DNA from 2 places in the Spirillospora sp. CA-142024 genome. Region 2 is predicted to be linked to the other one. Evidence: riboswitches for the same ligand, from Rfam matches in the RefSeq annotation. Region 2 holds a riboswitch; the other holds the start of a gene.
What was found. Region 2 has a riboswitch for glycine ahead of gcvT (glycine cleavage system aminomethyltransferase GcvT). Riboswitches for the same ligand answer to the same signal wherever they lie in the genome.
Positions count from the first base shown of each region.

Region 1: it holds a riboswitch for glycine, as region 2 does, so the genes downstream of both, gcvP (aminomethyl-transferring glycine dehydrogenase) here and gcvT (glycine cleavage system aminomethyltransferase GcvT) in region 2, are expected to answer to the same signal.

Region 1 covers NZ_CP192077.1:4,534,269-4,541,888, forward strand. Annotated here, with positions in the region: gene ACQPZP_RS21795 (lysylphosphatidylglycerol synthase transmembrane domain-containing protein) at 1-2,352, opposite strand, end outside; glycine riboswitch at 2,619-2,713, shown strand; glycine riboswitch at 2,714-2,825, shown strand; gene gcvP (aminomethyl-transferring glycine dehydrogenase) at 2,885-5,767, shown strand; gene ACQPZP_RS21805 (tetratricopeptide repeat protein) at 5,962-7,092, shown strand; gene ACQPZP_RS21810 (PPOX class F420-dependent oxidoreductase) at 7,108-7,533, opposite strand; gene ACQPZP_RS21815 (alpha/beta hydrolase family protein) at 7,585-7,620, shown strand, end outside.
Region 2 covers NZ_CP192077.1:7,533,376-7,540,995, forward strand. Annotated here, with positions in the region: gene ACQPZP_RS35540 (amino acid permease) at 1-302, shown strand, start outside; gene ACQPZP_RS35545 (glutamine synthetase family protein) at 314-1,669, shown strand; gene ACQPZP_RS35550 (aldehyde dehydrogenase family protein) at 1,678-3,051, shown strand; gene ACQPZP_RS35555 (3-oxoacyl-ACP reductase) at 3,066-3,830, shown strand; glycine riboswitch at 3,913-4,008, shown strand; glycine riboswitch at 4,013-4,100, shown strand; gene gcvT (glycine cleavage system aminomethyltransferase GcvT) at 4,174-5,268, shown strand; gene gcvH (glycine cleavage system protein GcvH) at 5,284-5,673, shown strand; gene glyA (serine hydroxymethyltransferase) at 5,670-6,926, shown strand; gene ACQPZP_RS35575 (L-serine ammonia-lyase) at 6,982-7,620, shown strand, end outside.

The DNA.
Region 1 (7,620 bases), 3.0 Mb from region 2:
GGTCAACGCCAGCGTGAGCGCGCCCTCGACGGCGCCGAGACCGCCCGGCGTCGGCGCCGCCGACCCGACCGCGTTCGCGGTGAGGAACACCAGCACCACCGTCGTCCAGGGCAGCGACCCGCCGAACGAGCGGATCGACGCGTCCAGGCAAAGCGTGAACGCCAGCGTCAGCAGCAGCGTCCCGCCCATCCCCGTGGACAGCTTCTTCGGCGACTGCAGGACGTCCACCAGGCGCGGCAGCACGCCCGAGAACATGCTCCGCAGCCGTGAGGTGACGACGCGCCGGACCCGCGGGACCGTCAGCGCGAGCCCGGCGAGCAGTCCCAGCGCCAGCACCGCGATCACGATCGTCCGGGACGGCGCCAGATCCTGCGTCGCCTTCGCCGTCGACCCCGTCAGGAACCCGAACAGCACCAGCAGCAGGACGTGCGTGACCAGCCCGACCAGCTGCGACGCGCCCACGCTCGCGACCGCGAGGGCCGGCCGGACGCCCGAGCGCTGCAGGTACCGGGTGTTGACGGCCACGCCGCCGACCGCCGCGGGCGCCACCAGCTTCACGAACGACGCCGCGACCTGCGCCAGCACCGTCCGCCAGAACGGCAGCCTCTCCGGGACGAACCCGATGAGCATCAGCGCCGCCGCGACATAGGTGAGGGACGCCGCGGCCAGCGCGGCGACCACCCAGTGCCAGCTGGCCGTGGCCGCCAGATGGCCGATGTCCAGGCTCGTCACCTGCGGGATGACGATGTACGCCGCGACGGACAGCGCCACGATGCTGAAGATGGTCCGGGGCCGGAACCGTTCCAGCCGGGCCGGTGCCGCCTCCGTCTCCGGCTTGAGCCGGACGATCTGCTCCCGGATCCGGGTGAGCAGGTCCCGGTGGTGCCGCAGCCGGGTGCGCGTCGCCCGGGACAGCGCCACCCGCTGCAGCAGCGGCACCGCCCCGCCCAGCGCCTCCTCGCCCAGCACGGGCGCGGCCGTCCGGACGGCCCGCTCGGGTCCGGCCCGCAGCGCCAGCGTGGTGAGCAGCTGGGCGAGGTCCAGGCGCAGCGCCAGGTCGCCCGCCGCCGTCTCCCCGGATCGCAGATCGGTGACGTAGGCGAGCCCGTCCTCGCCGACGAGGACCGCGTCGCCCTCCAGCCGGCGATGCGCGAGCCGCCCCGCCTGCAGGGACCGGAGCTGCCGCCACACGTCCGTCAGCAGCGCGTCGGTGATCTCCTCGTCGGAGACGTCCCCGAGCCGCCGCCCGGGCACGTGCTCGTAGGCCAGCAGCGCCGCCTCCGTGCCGACCTCGCACGTCCCGACCAGCCGCGGGGTCCGGACGCCCGCCGCGTCCACGGCGTACGCCATCAGCGACTCCAGCTCCAGGGACCGGCGCAGCGACCGCAGCGTCCGCCCGGTCGTCGCGGCCCGCAGCCGCAGCAGCCGCCACACGCGGTAGAGCAGGCCCGCGGTCTGCTGGTCCCGGTCGAGGACGCGGACCTCCAGGTCCCAGTCGCCGTGCGGGCCGCGCCCCGCCGGGAGCCGCGCGCCGTACCCGTCCGCCGGGCAGGAGGCGAGGACGACGCCGTAGCGGCGGGCCTCCCCGGTGTCGTCCGCCGGGTCGTCGAGCCGCGCTCCCCGTTTCGGGCGCAGCCCGAGCCGTTCCAGCGACGCCACCACGGTCATGCCGGACGGACGAGGGTTCGGCGTCCCGACCGCGTAGAGGGTGCCGTGGCCGATGGCGCGCCCCAGCGCGTAGGTGGCCGCGAGCGCGGCGACGGAGGCGTAGGACGCGGTGAGCCCGGTCAGCGCCGCCAGCCCGATCATGGTCCATGTCGCGGCCTGCCAGCGGGCGCGGCCCGCCATCCCGACCGCGCTGACGAACGCGATCACCGGGGCGATGTCGGTGTGCACCGGCGCCGTCTCCGTGCCGCCCCAGATGAGCGAGTCCAGCACGCCGCCGGGGGCCGCCCGCACCACCAGGTCGTCCAGGCCCACCGTGATCCCGAAAGCGATCACGGCGGCCAGCAGCGCGATCGCGACGCGCGTGCCGTCCTTGTTGAAGAGCCGCTCGATCCCGAACGCGACCGGGACGGCCAGCACCCCGAAGCTGGACACCAGCGTCGCGAGCGTCAGCAGCAGCCGCGGCGCGTGCGCGGTGCCCTCGGCGATGTCGGTCTGCAGGCCGTGCGTGGTCTGCTGCGCGATCGACACCAGCAGCATCACCGCCGCCAGCCCCACCACCGAGGCCGCGAACCTGATCGCGTCGGACGGACGGCGGATCCGGTCCGGCTGCGCGGGCTCGTCCACGGGCACCCCGGCGGTCGCACCCTGCCTCCGGCGCACCGCGCCGTCGTGGGTCTGTGTCACGCCGTACCGCCGCCCCGACCGTCCGTCATCGTGATCAGCGTCCCAGACCGGGCGGCGCGCCGTCGAGCGGGCCGCCGCCCGGCCGGACGCGTGTCCACCCCGGCGGCCCCCCGGTTGCGCCCCCGTGGCCCGGGGCCGTCCCGTCCCAGGTGAGTGAGCACATCGTACTCGCCGGTACGGCGTCGCGGCCCGGGGCCTGCCCTCCGCGGGGGCGGGACGGACCGGCGGACGCGTCTTTGGGTAGGGTTCGTCCCAGGACATGCCGTCGACCCTGTGCGGGAGAGATCCCACGCCGCCAGCGTGGGGCGCCGAAGGGGCAACCTCCCCGGAACCTCTCAGGCAAAAGGACCGCGCGGGCGAGGCACCTCTGGAAAGCAGGCGTCGATCCCCGCACACGGGGAAGGGCGGCTCACCGAAGGGGAAACCCCGCCGCGCGGGTGAAGCTCTCAGGTGCCGATGACAGAGGGGGAGACCGGCCGCCGGCCCGTGCCGGCGGTGGCCCTGAGCGACCGCAGCAGCCAGGAGGCTCTCCATGACCGGCCAGTTCTTCGCCCCCGTGGCCTCGCCGCAGCACCCCCGTTCCGCGTTCGCCGACCGGCACGTCGGCCCCTCGGCCGCCGACCAGGCCAGGATGCTCGCCGCCATCGGCTACTCCGGCATCGAGGCGCTGATCGACGACGCGGTCCCCGCCGCGATCCGCACCTCCCGCCCGCTGGACCTGCCGCCCGCGCTGAGCGAGACCGCCGCGCTGGAGCGGCTCCGCGAACTGGCGTCCCGCAACACCGTGCTCACCTCCATGATCGGGCTGGGCTACCACGGGACGACCACCCCCGGTGTGATCATGCGGAACGTGCTGGAGAACCCCGGCTGGTACACCGCCTACACGCCCTACCAGCCGGAGATCTCCCAGGGCCGGCTCGAGGCCCTGCTGAACTTCCAGACGGTCGTCGCCGACCTGACCGGGCTGCCCGTCGCCAACGCCTCCATGCTGGACGAGGGCACCGCCGCCGCCGAGGCGATGGCCCTCGCGCACCGCGTCTCCAAGCGCAAGGAGCCGGGGACGTTCCTCGTCGACGCCGACACGCTCCCGCAGACGATCGAGGTCGTCCGGACGCGCGCGGTCCCGCTCGGCATCGAGGTGGTCACCGCCGACCTGTCCGCCGGGCTGCCGGACGGCGACTTCTTCGGCGTGCTGCTGCAGTACCCGGGCACGTCCGGCGCCGTCCGCGACCTGGAGCCGGTCATCGCGCAGGCACACGGGCGCGGCGCCAAGGCGGTCGTCGCCGCGGACCTGCTCGCGCTGACGCTGCTGCGGCCGCCCGGCGAGTCCGGCGCCGACATCGCGGTGGGCTCCGCGCAGCGGTTCGGCGTCCCCTACGGGTTCGGGGGCCCGCACGCCGGCTACATGGCGGTCGGCGAGGGCATCCAGCGGCAGCTTCCCGGACGGCTCGTCGGCGTGTCCGTCGACGCGGACGGCGCCGCCGCCTACCGGCTCGCGCTGCAGACCCGCGAGCAGCACATCCGCCGGGAGAAGGCCACCAGCAACATCTGCACCGCGCAGGTCCTCCTCGCCGTGATGGCGAGCATGTACGCGGTCTACCACGGGCCCGAGGGGCTGGCCGCGATCGCGCAGCGGGCGCACCGCCGCGCCGCCGAGATCGCCGCCGGGCTGCGCGCCGGGGGCGTGGAGGTCGTCCACGAGGCGTTCTTCGACACCGTCCTCGCCCGCGTGCCCGGCCGGGCCGCCGAGGTCGTCGCGGCGGCCCGCGACCGCGGGATCAACCTGCGGCCCGCGGACGCCGACCACGTCGGGATCGCCTGCGACGAGACGACGCTGCCCGCGCATGTGACGGCCGTGCTGGAGGCGTTCGGCGTCACGGCGTCCGGCGCGGCCGTCGGCGAGGTGGCCGAGGCGTTCCCGGACGCCCTGCGCCGCGAGAGCCCCTACCTGACCCACCCGGTCTTCCACGCGCACCGCTCCGAGACCGCGATGCTGCGCTACCTGCGCAGGCTCCAGGACAAGGACATCGCGCTCGACCGCTCGATGATCCCGCTCGGCTCCTGCACGATGAAGCTGAACGCCACGGCCGAGATGGAGCCGGTGACCTGGCCCGAGTTCGCGAACGTCCACCCGTTCGCGCCGCTCGACCAGGCCGCCGGCTACGTCGAGCTGATCGGTGAGCTGGAGGAGTACCTCGCCGAGATCACCGGGTACGCGAAGGTCTCCGTCCAGCCGAACGCCGGCTCCCAGGGCGAGCTGGCCGGCCTGCTCGCCATCCGCGGCTACCACGCGTCCCGTGGCGAGGAGCACCGCGACGTCTGCCTGATCCCCTCCTCCGCGCACGGCACCAACGCGGCCAGCGCGGTGATGGCGGGCATGCGCGTCGTCGTGGTCACGTGCGACGAGGGCGGCAACGTCGACCTGGACGACCTGCACGCCAAGATCGGCAAGCACGGGGACCGGCTCGCCGCGATCATGGTGACCTACCCGTCCACGCACGGCGTCTTCGAGGAGAGCATCACCGACGTGTGCGCGGCGGTGCACGAGGCCGGCGGCCAGGTCTACGTGGACGGCGCCAACCTCAACGCGCTCGTCGGCCTCGCCCGCCCCGGCGAGTTCGGCTCGGACGTCTCGCACCTCAACCTGCACAAGACGTTCTGCATCCCGCACGGCGGCGGCGGTCCCGGCGTCGGCCCGATCGGCGTCCGCGCGCATCTGGCCCCGTTCCTGCCCAGCCACCCGCTCCGCGCGGAGGCCGGCCCGGAGACCGGCGTCGGCCCGATCTCCGCGGCGCCGTGGGGGTCGGCGGGCATCCTGCCGATCTCCTGGGCCTACATCGCGATGATGGGCCCGGACGGCCTGCGCGCCGCCACCGAGGGCGCGATCGTCGGCGCCAACTACCTCGCCGCCCGCCTCGGCCCGCACTACCCGATCCTCTACACCGGGCGGAACGGCCTCGTCGCGCACGAGTGCATCGCCGACCTCCGCAAGATCACCAAGGAGACCGGGATCACCGCCGAGGACGTCGCCAAGCGCCTCATCGACTACGGCTTCCACGCGCCGACCCTCTCGTTCCCCGTCGCCGGCACCCTGATGATCGAGCCCACCGAGTCCGAGGACCTCGCCGAGCTCGACCGGTTCTGCGACGCCATGATCGAGATCCGCCGGGAGATCCGGCGGGTCGCCGACGGCGGCTACGACGCCGAGGACAACCCGCTCAAGAACGCGCCGCACACCGCCGGCTGCCTGGTCTCCGACGACTGGAAGCACGCCTACACCCGCGAGGAGGCCGCCTATCCGCTGCCGTCCCTCCGCGAGGCCAAGTACTGGCCGCCCGTCCGCCGCATCGACCAGGCCTACGGCGACCGCAACCTCGTCTGCTCCTGCCCGCCCCCGGAGGCCTTCGAGGACTGAGCCGCGCACCGGGACAACGGGCCGGGTGGCCGGAGGTCGCACGGCCCGTGACGGGGGTTCCAGGGGGTCGCTCCCTGGGCAGAACGGGACCGATTAGTGATCTTGCTGGGGGTTTCGGGGTGTCGTCGCGGGACGCGGCGGGGCCGGGTCGCTAGTCTCTTTGCGGACCCCGACCCCCAGAGGGCAGAAGAGCGATGAGCGAGTCCCCGGAACCGGTATCCGACGACGCGGCGCGGTTGTGCGAGGAGGCCCGGAGCCTCGCCGAGAACGGTGAGGCGGAGCGGGCGGCACTGCTGTTCCAGAAGGTGCTCGCCCTGGGCGGGACGTCCTGCCGGGCGCAGGCCGCGCTGGGGCTGGCGGTCGTCCTCGACGACGCCGGGGAGGTGGAGCGGGCCCGGGAGGCGGACCGGGCCGCGATCGCGACCGCCGACCCCGAGTACGGCCCCAGGGCGGCCTACCATCTGGCGCTCACCCACGAACGGGCCGGTGAGCACGAGCAGGCGGCGCCCGCCTGGCGGGTCGTGGTCGACTTCGGCAACCCGGCCTACCTTCCGCCCGCCCATCTGGCCCTCGCCAGGATCGCCGACGACGCCGGCGACTTCGACGCGGCGCGCGATCACTGGGAGGCGGTGATCGGGACCGGCGACCCCGAGTACGGGCCGCCCGCCGCGCACGACCTCGCGCAGCGGCTGCTGGAGCGCGGCGAGCCGGCCAGGGCCCAGCGGATCCTGACCGCGGCGCTGAAGCTGATCGATCGCGAGACCGCCCCGTACGCCTACGGGCGGCTGGCCGTCGCGCTCGGCATCTCCTACCTCGACCAGGCGATCGGCGCGTTCGGCGCGGCGCTGGGGGAGGACCCGGCCGACGCGGAGGTCGGGCCGCTGGCCACCGAGCTGCTCGCGCGGACGCTGCCGCTGCGGGGGCGGGGCGGCGAGGCCGCCGAGGTGTGGCGGCGCGGGCTCGCCGACCCGGGCATCGCCGGGCAGGTGCGGGCGCGGCTGCGCCGCGACTTCGGCGACGCCGAGGACGACGGCGACCCCGGCGACCTGTGGTGGGAGCCGGTCGTCGAGGAGGCGGTGTCGGACGGGACGCTCCCCGCCGTCGCGGGCGAGGCGTTCGGCGCCCTCGACCACATGTACGCGCTGCTGGCCGTCCGGTACGCGGACGAGCCGGGCGAGCGCCGGCCGGGGGAGACGCACGAGGTCCTCGGCAGGGCGGTGCGCGTCCCGAACGGCTATCCGTGGGGTCCGCTGCTGCACGAGAGCTTCGCCGAGCGGCTCCGCCTCGCCATGGGCACCCCCGCCCCGAACCGGCCGGAGGGCTGAGCCGCGCTCCGCCGGTCAGCCGGCGATGGCGCGTTCGGCGACCACCTTGGTGATGCGGGCGCGGACCAGGTACTCGGTGGGGACGGCGTTGCGGCGGCCGAACTCCTCGGCGCGGTCGGCGCCCATGTAGCGGCCGCCGATGGCGGCGGCCCACCGGAACACCTCGTCCAGGTCCTCGACCAGGGTCGCCTCGGCCCGGATCTGCACGTACGAGTACGGCGGCACCTGGTCGTCGACGCAGATGGAGATGCGCGGGTCGCGGGCGAGGACGCGGCCCTTGATGCTGTGGCGGCCGGTGTTGAACAGCACGTCGTCGCCGTCGAGGACGAACCAGATCGGCGTGACGTGCGGCGTGCCGTCCTTGCGGGTGACACCGGCCTTGCCGGTGCGGGTGCCCTCCATGACGAACGCGCGCCACTCGCTGTCGGTCATCTGTTCCATGTGCCCAGTCTGCCGCAGAGATCATTTGGACGTGCCGCTACGGTGAGTCACATGGAGATCCTGACGGCGCACGGGCCGGCCGAGGTG
Region 2 (7,620 bases):
TGCGGCTGCGGCAGGGCGCCGACTTCCGGGCCGGGCCGTGGAACCTCGGCCGCTGGAGCAGGCCCATCGGCGCGCTCGCGGTGGTGTGGGTGCTGTTCGTCTCGGTGGTGTTCATGCTGCCGCCCGCGAACCCGATCACCAAGGACTCCTTCAACTACTCGCCGATCGCGATCCTGGTGGTGCTGGGCGGCGCCGCGCTGTGGTGGGCGGTGTCGGCCCGCAAGTGGTTCAAGGGCCCGAAGGTGCAGGGCAGCGCCGAAGAACTGGCCGCCATCGAGCAGGAACTCCAGTCGCTCGGTTAGGAGCTGAGAACGTGACCACATCGCTCACCCTCGACGAGTTGCGCGAGGAGGCGGCGGCGGGCCGGATCGACACCGTGATCGTCGCGATCACCGACATGCAGGGGCGCCTCCAGGGCAAGCGGCTCTCGTCCCGCTTCTTCCTGGAGGAGGTCGCCGGGCACGGCTCGGACGGCTGCAACTACCTCCTGGCCGTGGACGTCGACATGAACACGGTGGACGGCTACGACATGTCGTCCTGGGACACCGGCTATGGCGACTTCGTCATGCGTCCCGACCTCGCCACCCTCCGCCGGATCCCCTGGCAGGAGGGGGCCGCGCTCGTCCACGCGAACATCGTCGCGGAGGACGGCACCGGCGTGGGGCCCTCGCCCCGGCAGATCCTCTGGCGCCAGCTCGACAGGCTGGCCGAGCGGGGCTGGGGCGCCTTCGTCGGGACGGAACTGGAGTTCATCGTCTACAAGGACTCCTACGAGGACGCCTGGGGGAAGGCGTACCGCGACCTCACTCCGGCCAACCAGTACAACGTGGACTACTCGCTGCTCGGGGGCGCCCGCGTCGAACCACTGCTGCGCCGGATCCGCAACGGCATGACCGGCGCGGGGATGTACGTGGAGTCGGCCAAGGGGGAGTGCAACCTCGGCCAGCACGAGATCGCGTTCCGCTTCGACGAGGCCCTGCGCACGTGCGACAACCACGTCCTCTACAAGACGGGCGCCAAGGAGATCGCCGCCCAAGAGGGCATGTCGATCACGTTCATGGCCAAGCCGAACGAGCGGGAGGGCAACTCCTGCCACGTCCACCTCTCGCTGCGGTCGTCGGACGGGTCGCCGGTGCTGGCCGGGGACGGCCCGCACGGGCTGTCCCGGCTCGGCGAGCACTTCATCGCGGGCCAGCAGGCGTGCCTGCGCGACTTCACGCTGCTGTACGCGCCGAACATCAACTCCTACAAGCGCTACCAGCCCGGCTCGTTCGCGCCGACGGCGATCAAGTGGGGCGTCGACAACCGGACGTGCGCGCTGCGGCTCGTCGGCCACGGGCCGTCCCTGCGCATCGAGAACCGGGTGCCCGGCGGCGACGTCAACCCGTACCTGGCGGTGGCCGCGATGATCGCGTCCGGGCTGCACGGGATCGAGAACGAGCTTCCGCTGGACGAACCGTTCGTGGGCAACGCCTACGCGACCGACGCCGACACCGTCGTCGGGACGCTCCGCGACGCCGCCGCCGACTGGGGCCGCAGCTCCCTGGCCCTGGACGCCTTCGGGAAGGAGGTCGTCGAGCACTACGCCAACTACGCCCGCGTCGAACTCGACGCCTACGACCGAGCGGTCACCGACTGGGAGATGTTCCGCGGCTTCGAGCGGTTGTGAGGCTCTTGTTGACGGGTGACGAGTTCGACGTCGTGAATCCGGCCACCGAGGAGGTCATCGAGCGCGTTCCGCTGGCCTCGGCCGAGGACGTGGACGCGGCCGTGGCGCGGGCCCGGCAGGCGTTTCCTGCCTGGCGGGACGTGCCGCCCGGAGATCGGGCCCGGTTGTTGCGGGCGTTCGCCGATCTCGTGGACGCGCATGTGGACGAGCTGGCCGCCCTGGAGGTGCGCAACGCCGGGCATCCGATCGGGCAGGCGCGCTGGGAGGCCGGGAACCTGCGGGACGTCCTGCACTACTACGCGGCGGCGCCCGAACGGCTCGCCGGACGGCAGATTCCGGTGCCGGGCGGGCTGAACGTGACGTTCGCGGAGCCGCTCGGTGTCGTGGGCGTGATCGTCCCGTGGAACTTCCCGATGCCGATCATGGGCTGGGGGCTGGCGCCGGCGCTGGCCGCGGGCAACGCCGTCATCGTCAAACCGGCCGAGCTGACGCCGCTGACCGCGCGGCGGGTCGGCGAGCTGGCGCTGGAGGCGGGGCTGCCCGAAGGCGTGGTGCAGGTGCTGCCGGGCGCGGGCCCGGTGGCGGGACGGCGGCTGGTGGAGCACCCGGACGTCCGGAAGATCGTGTTCACCGGGTCGACGCGGGTCGGCACGGAGATCATGGCGGCGTGCGCGCCGGGTGTGAAGCGGCTGACGCTGGAACTCGGCGGCAAGAACGCCAACATCGTGTTCGCCGACGCCGACCTGGAGAAGGCCGCCGCGACCGCGCCCTCCGCGGTGTTCGACAACGCCGGGCAGGACTGCTGCTCGCGCTCCCGGATCCTCGTGGAGCGGCCGGTGTACGACCGGTTCCTCGAACTCCTGGAGCCCGCCGTCCAGCGGGTCGTCGTCGGGGATCCCCGGGATGAGAAGACCGAGGTGGGTCCGCTGATCAGCGCGGCGCACCGGGAGAAGGTCGCCTCGTACGTCCCGCACGACGCGCCTGTGCTGATCCGGGGGTCGGCGCCGGAGGGGCCGGGGTTCTGGTTCCCGCCGACCGTACTGGCCGGGCCGTCCTGCACGGCGCTTCCGTCCTGGCGGGACGAGGTCTTCGGGCCGGTCGTCACCGTCGTCCCGTTCGAGGACGAGGCGGACGCGGTCCGGCTCGCCAACGACACGCCCTACGGGCTGTCCGGCTCGATCTGGACCCGCGACGTCGGGCGCGCCCTGCGCGCGTCCCGGGCCGTCGAGGCCGGGAACCTGTCGGTGAACTCGCACGCGTCCGTCCGCTACTGGACGCCGTTCGGCGGGTTCAAGCGGTCGGGCCTCGGCCGCGAGCTCGGCCCGGACGCCCTCGACGCGTTCACCGAGACCAAGAACGTCTTCATCGCCACCGAGCAATGACAGGAGTGACATCCATGCAGCGTCTGGAGGGCCGGGTGGCCGTCGTGACCGGCGGCGCGGGCGGCATCGGCCTCGCCACCGCGCGCCGCTTCGCACAGGAGGGCGCCCGGGTCGTCGTCGCCGACCTGGACGAGACCGCCGGCAAGACCGCGGCGGACGAGCTGGACGGCCTCTTCGTCAAGGTGGACGTCACCGTGGAGGACGAGGTCACGGCGCTCTTCCGGACCGTCCACGACGCCTACGGGCGCATCGACGTGGCGTTCAACAACGCCGGCATCTCCCCACCGGACGACGACTCGATCCTGGAGACGGGCCTGGACGCGTGGAAACGCGTCCAGGAGGTCAACCTCACGAGCGTGTACCTGTGCTGCAAGCACGTCATCCCCTACATGCTCGACCAGGGCAAGGGCTCGATCATCAACACGGCGTCGTTCGTGGCCAAGATGGGCGCGGCGACGTCGCAGATCTCCTACACCGCGTCCAAGGGCGGCGTGCTGGCGATGTCGCGGGAGCTGGGCGTGCAGTTCGCGCGGCAGGGCGTCCGGGTCAACGCGCTGTGCCCTGGCCCGGTCAACACTCCCCTCCTGCGGGAACTGTTCGCCAAAGACCCGGAGCGGGCGGCGCGGCGGCTCGTCCACGTCCCGGTGGGACGGTTCGCCGAGGCGTCCGAGATCGCCGCGGCCGTCGCGTTCCTGGCGTCGGACGACGCGTCCTTCATCACGGCCTCGGAGTTCCTCGTGGACGGCGGCATCTCCGGCGCCTACGTCACCCCACTGTGAGGTGAGCTGCCACAACCTGCCATGAGCACGGCAGGGGCTCTTGGGTCTGCAGGAAGAGAAATGCAATAATCAACACCGCCGATGATCCCGTGCGGGAGAGTCCCCGGCAGCCGGCCGGGGACGCCGAAGGAGCAAATCCTCCCCGGAACCTCTCAGGCCCACGGACCGCACGGGCCAGGCGACCTCTGGAAAGCGGGGACCGCGGTCCCCCGCCGAAGGTGAAAGCCCGCCGGGCAGGCGGGTGAAGCTCTCAGGCGCCGATGACAGAGGGGGAGGCACCGAGACGCCCGGTGCGCGAGTGGGACGATGGACCACGCGCGCCCGCGACGAAGGAGCCGAACCCATGTCCGCCGATCCGATCCCCAAGAAGACGCCGCTGCACGACGTCTACCAGGACCTCGGCGCGAATCTCGTCGACTTCGCCGGCTATCTGATGCCGCTGCGCTACGCGAGCGAGACCGCCGAGCACCAGGCCGTCCGCACCGGGGCGGGGCTGTTCGACCTGTCGCACATGGGGGAGATCTTCCTCTCCGGTCCGGGCGCGGGCGCCGCGCTCGACTTCGCGCTGGTCGGGAACCTGTCGCCGATGCCGGTCGGCAAGGCCCGCTACACGATGATCTGCGGGCCGGACGGCGGCGTCCTGGACGACCTGATCGTCTACCGGCTGGCCGACGACACCTGGATGGTCGTCGCGAACGCCGCGAACGCCGCCGTCGTCCGGGAGGCGCTGATCGAGCGGGCCGCGGGCTTCGAGGCCGCCGTGGAGGACCGTTCCGAGTCGTACGCGCTGATCGCCCTGCAGGGCCCGCGTTCGCAGACGATTCTCGAAGGCTTCACCGAGGCGCCGCTCGCCGGCCTCAAGTACTACGCGATCCTCGCCGGGCGGGTCGCGGGCGTCGACGCGCTCGTCGCCCGCACCGGCTACACCGGCGAGGACGGTTTCGAGCTGTTCGTGGACGCGTCCGACGCCGTCGCGCTGTGGAGGGCGCTCGCCGCGGTGGAGGGGGTCGTCCCGGCCGGGCTGTCCGCCCGCGACACGCTGCGCCTGGAGGCGGGCATGCCGCTGTACGGGAACGAGCTGACCGCGGAGACCACCCCGTTCGAGGCCGGCCTCGGCCGGGTCGTGAAGCTGGACAAGCCGGGCGACTTCGTGGGAAAGACCGCCCTGGCGGCGCAGGCGCAGACCCCGCCGGGCCGTAGGCTCGTGGGGCTGGTCGCGCGGGGGCGTCGCGCGCCTCGCAAGGGGTACCAGGTCGTCACGTCCGGCGGCACGCCGTGCGGGGTCGTGACGAGCGGCGCCCCGTCGCCCACACTGGGCACGCCGATCGCCATGGCCTACCTCGACAGCGGCGTCGGGGAGACGGGCCTCGCCGTGGACGTCCGCGGCCGGCATGAGCCGGTGGACGTGGTCGAGCTGCCGTTCTACAAGCGTTCCTGAAAGAGAGAAGTGATCGTGAGCGTTCCTGAGGAGCTCCGCTACAGCGAGGAGCACGAGTGGGTGTCGGGCCTCGGCGGCGAGGACGGCATCGTCACGGTCGGCATCACCGCGCACGCCGCCGACGCCCTCGGCGAGATCGTCTACCTCGAACTGCAGCCCTCCGAGGGCGACGCCGTCGAGGCGGGCGAGCCGTGCGGCGAGGTGGAGTCGACCAAGTCGGTGAGCGACATCTACTCCCCCGTCAGCGGCGAGATCACCGCGATCAACGGTGCCGTGGTGGACGAGCCGAAGGTCATCAACGACGACCCGTACGGCGAGGGCTGGATCTTCAAGGTCCGCATCTCGGAGGAGCCGGGCGACCTGCTCGACTCCGCCGCCTACGACAAGCTGATCGAGGAGTCATGACGTTGTACGACTCGCTCGCGACTGCGGACCCGGAGGTCGCCGAGGCGGTCACCGCCGAGCTGCGGCGGCAGCAGAACACCCTCGAAATGATCGCGTCGGAGAACTTCGCGCCGGTCTCCGTGCTGGAGGCGCAGGGCTCCGTCCTCACCAACAAGTACGCCGAGGGCTACCCGGGCCGGCGCTACTACGGCGGCTGCGAGTACGTCGACGTCACCGAGCAGCTGGCCATCGACCGGGCCAAGGAGCTGTTCGGCGCCGACCACGCGAACGTCCAGCCGCACAGCGGGGCCCAGGCCAACACGGCGGTCTACTTCGCGCTGCTCCAGCACGGCGACACCATCCTCGGCCTCGACCTCGCGCACGGCGGGCACCTCACGCACGGGATGCGGCTGAACTACTCGGGCAAGGTGCTGAACGTGGTGCCGTACCACGTCCGCTCCGAGGACGGCCTGGTCGACATGGACGAGGTCGCCTCGCTCGCGGCCGAGCACCGGCCCAAGATGATCGTGGCGGGCTGGTCGGCGTACCCGCGGCGGCTCGACTTCGCGGCGTTCCGGGACATCGCCGACTCGGTCGGGGCGCTGCTCATGGTCGACATGGCGCACTTCGCGGGCCTGGTCGCGGCGGGCCTGCACCCGTCGCCCGTCCCGTACGCCGACATCGTCACGACCACGACGCACAAGACGCTCGGCGGACCGCGCGGCGGCCTGATCCTCGCCCGCGAGGAGTACGGCAAGAAGATCAACTCCGCGGTGTTCCCGGGCATGCAGGGCGGCCCGCTGGAGCACGTGATCGCCGCGAAGGCGGTCGCCCTCAAGATCGCCGCGTCGGACGAGTTCAGGGCCCGGCAGGAGGCCACCGTCGAGGGCGCGCGGCTGCTCGCCGAGCGTCTTCTCGCCGAGGACTCCGCCAAGGCCGGCGTGAAGGTGCTGACGGGCGGGACCGACGTGCACCTCGTGCTGGTCGACCTGGTGGACTCCGAGCTCACCGGACGGGACGCCGAGGACCGCCTGCACGAGATCGGCATCACGGTCAACCGCAACGCGGTGCCGAACGACCCGCGCCCGCCGATGGTCACGTCCGGTCTGCGGATCGGCACGCCCGCCCTCGCCACCCGCGGCTTCACCGCCGCGGACTTCGCCGAGGTCGCGGACGTCATCGCGCTGGCCCTCCAGCCGTCCTACGACCGGGACGCACTGGCGGCGCGCGTGACGGCCCTCGCCGAGAAGCACCCCCTGTACCCGAACCTCTGACGTCACCGTGCCCCCTCCGGTCCGCGGAGGGGGCACAGCCACAACGAGGCAGCGCATGGCCATCAGCGTTTTCGACCTGTTCAAGATCGGCATCGGACCGTCGTCCTCCCACACCGGCGGCCCGATGGCCGCCGCGCACCGCTTCGCCCGCGGCCTCGAACGGGACGGGCTGCTGGAGAAGACCGCCTCGGTCCAGGTCGTTCTCTACGGCTCGCTCGGCCTCACCGGAAAGGGCCACGGCAGCGACAAGGCCGTCATCCTCGGCCTCGAAGGCGACAAACCCGAACTGGTCGACGTCGACCGGGTGGACGAACGTCTCCAGGCCGTCCGCGAGCGCGGCGCGCTACGCCTGTTCGACGACCACGACATTCCCTTCGTGGTCAACGAGCATCTGCATTTCGAGCGCAAGAAGTCGCTGCCCGGCCACCCCAACGGGATGCGCTTCACGGCCCTGGACCCCTCGGGCGGCGAGCTGCGCGCGAAGGTGTACTACTCGGTCGGCGGCGGCTTCATCCTGGACGAGAACGCCACCGGAGCCGACCGCATCAAGCCCGACGACACCGTCCTGCCCCACCCCTTCGACACGGCCGCCGAACTCCTCGAACGCTGCCGTGAGACGGGCCTGTCGGTGTCCGCCCTCATGCTGGAGAACGAGAAGGCGTTCGGCCGGACGTCCCGTGAGATCCACGACGGC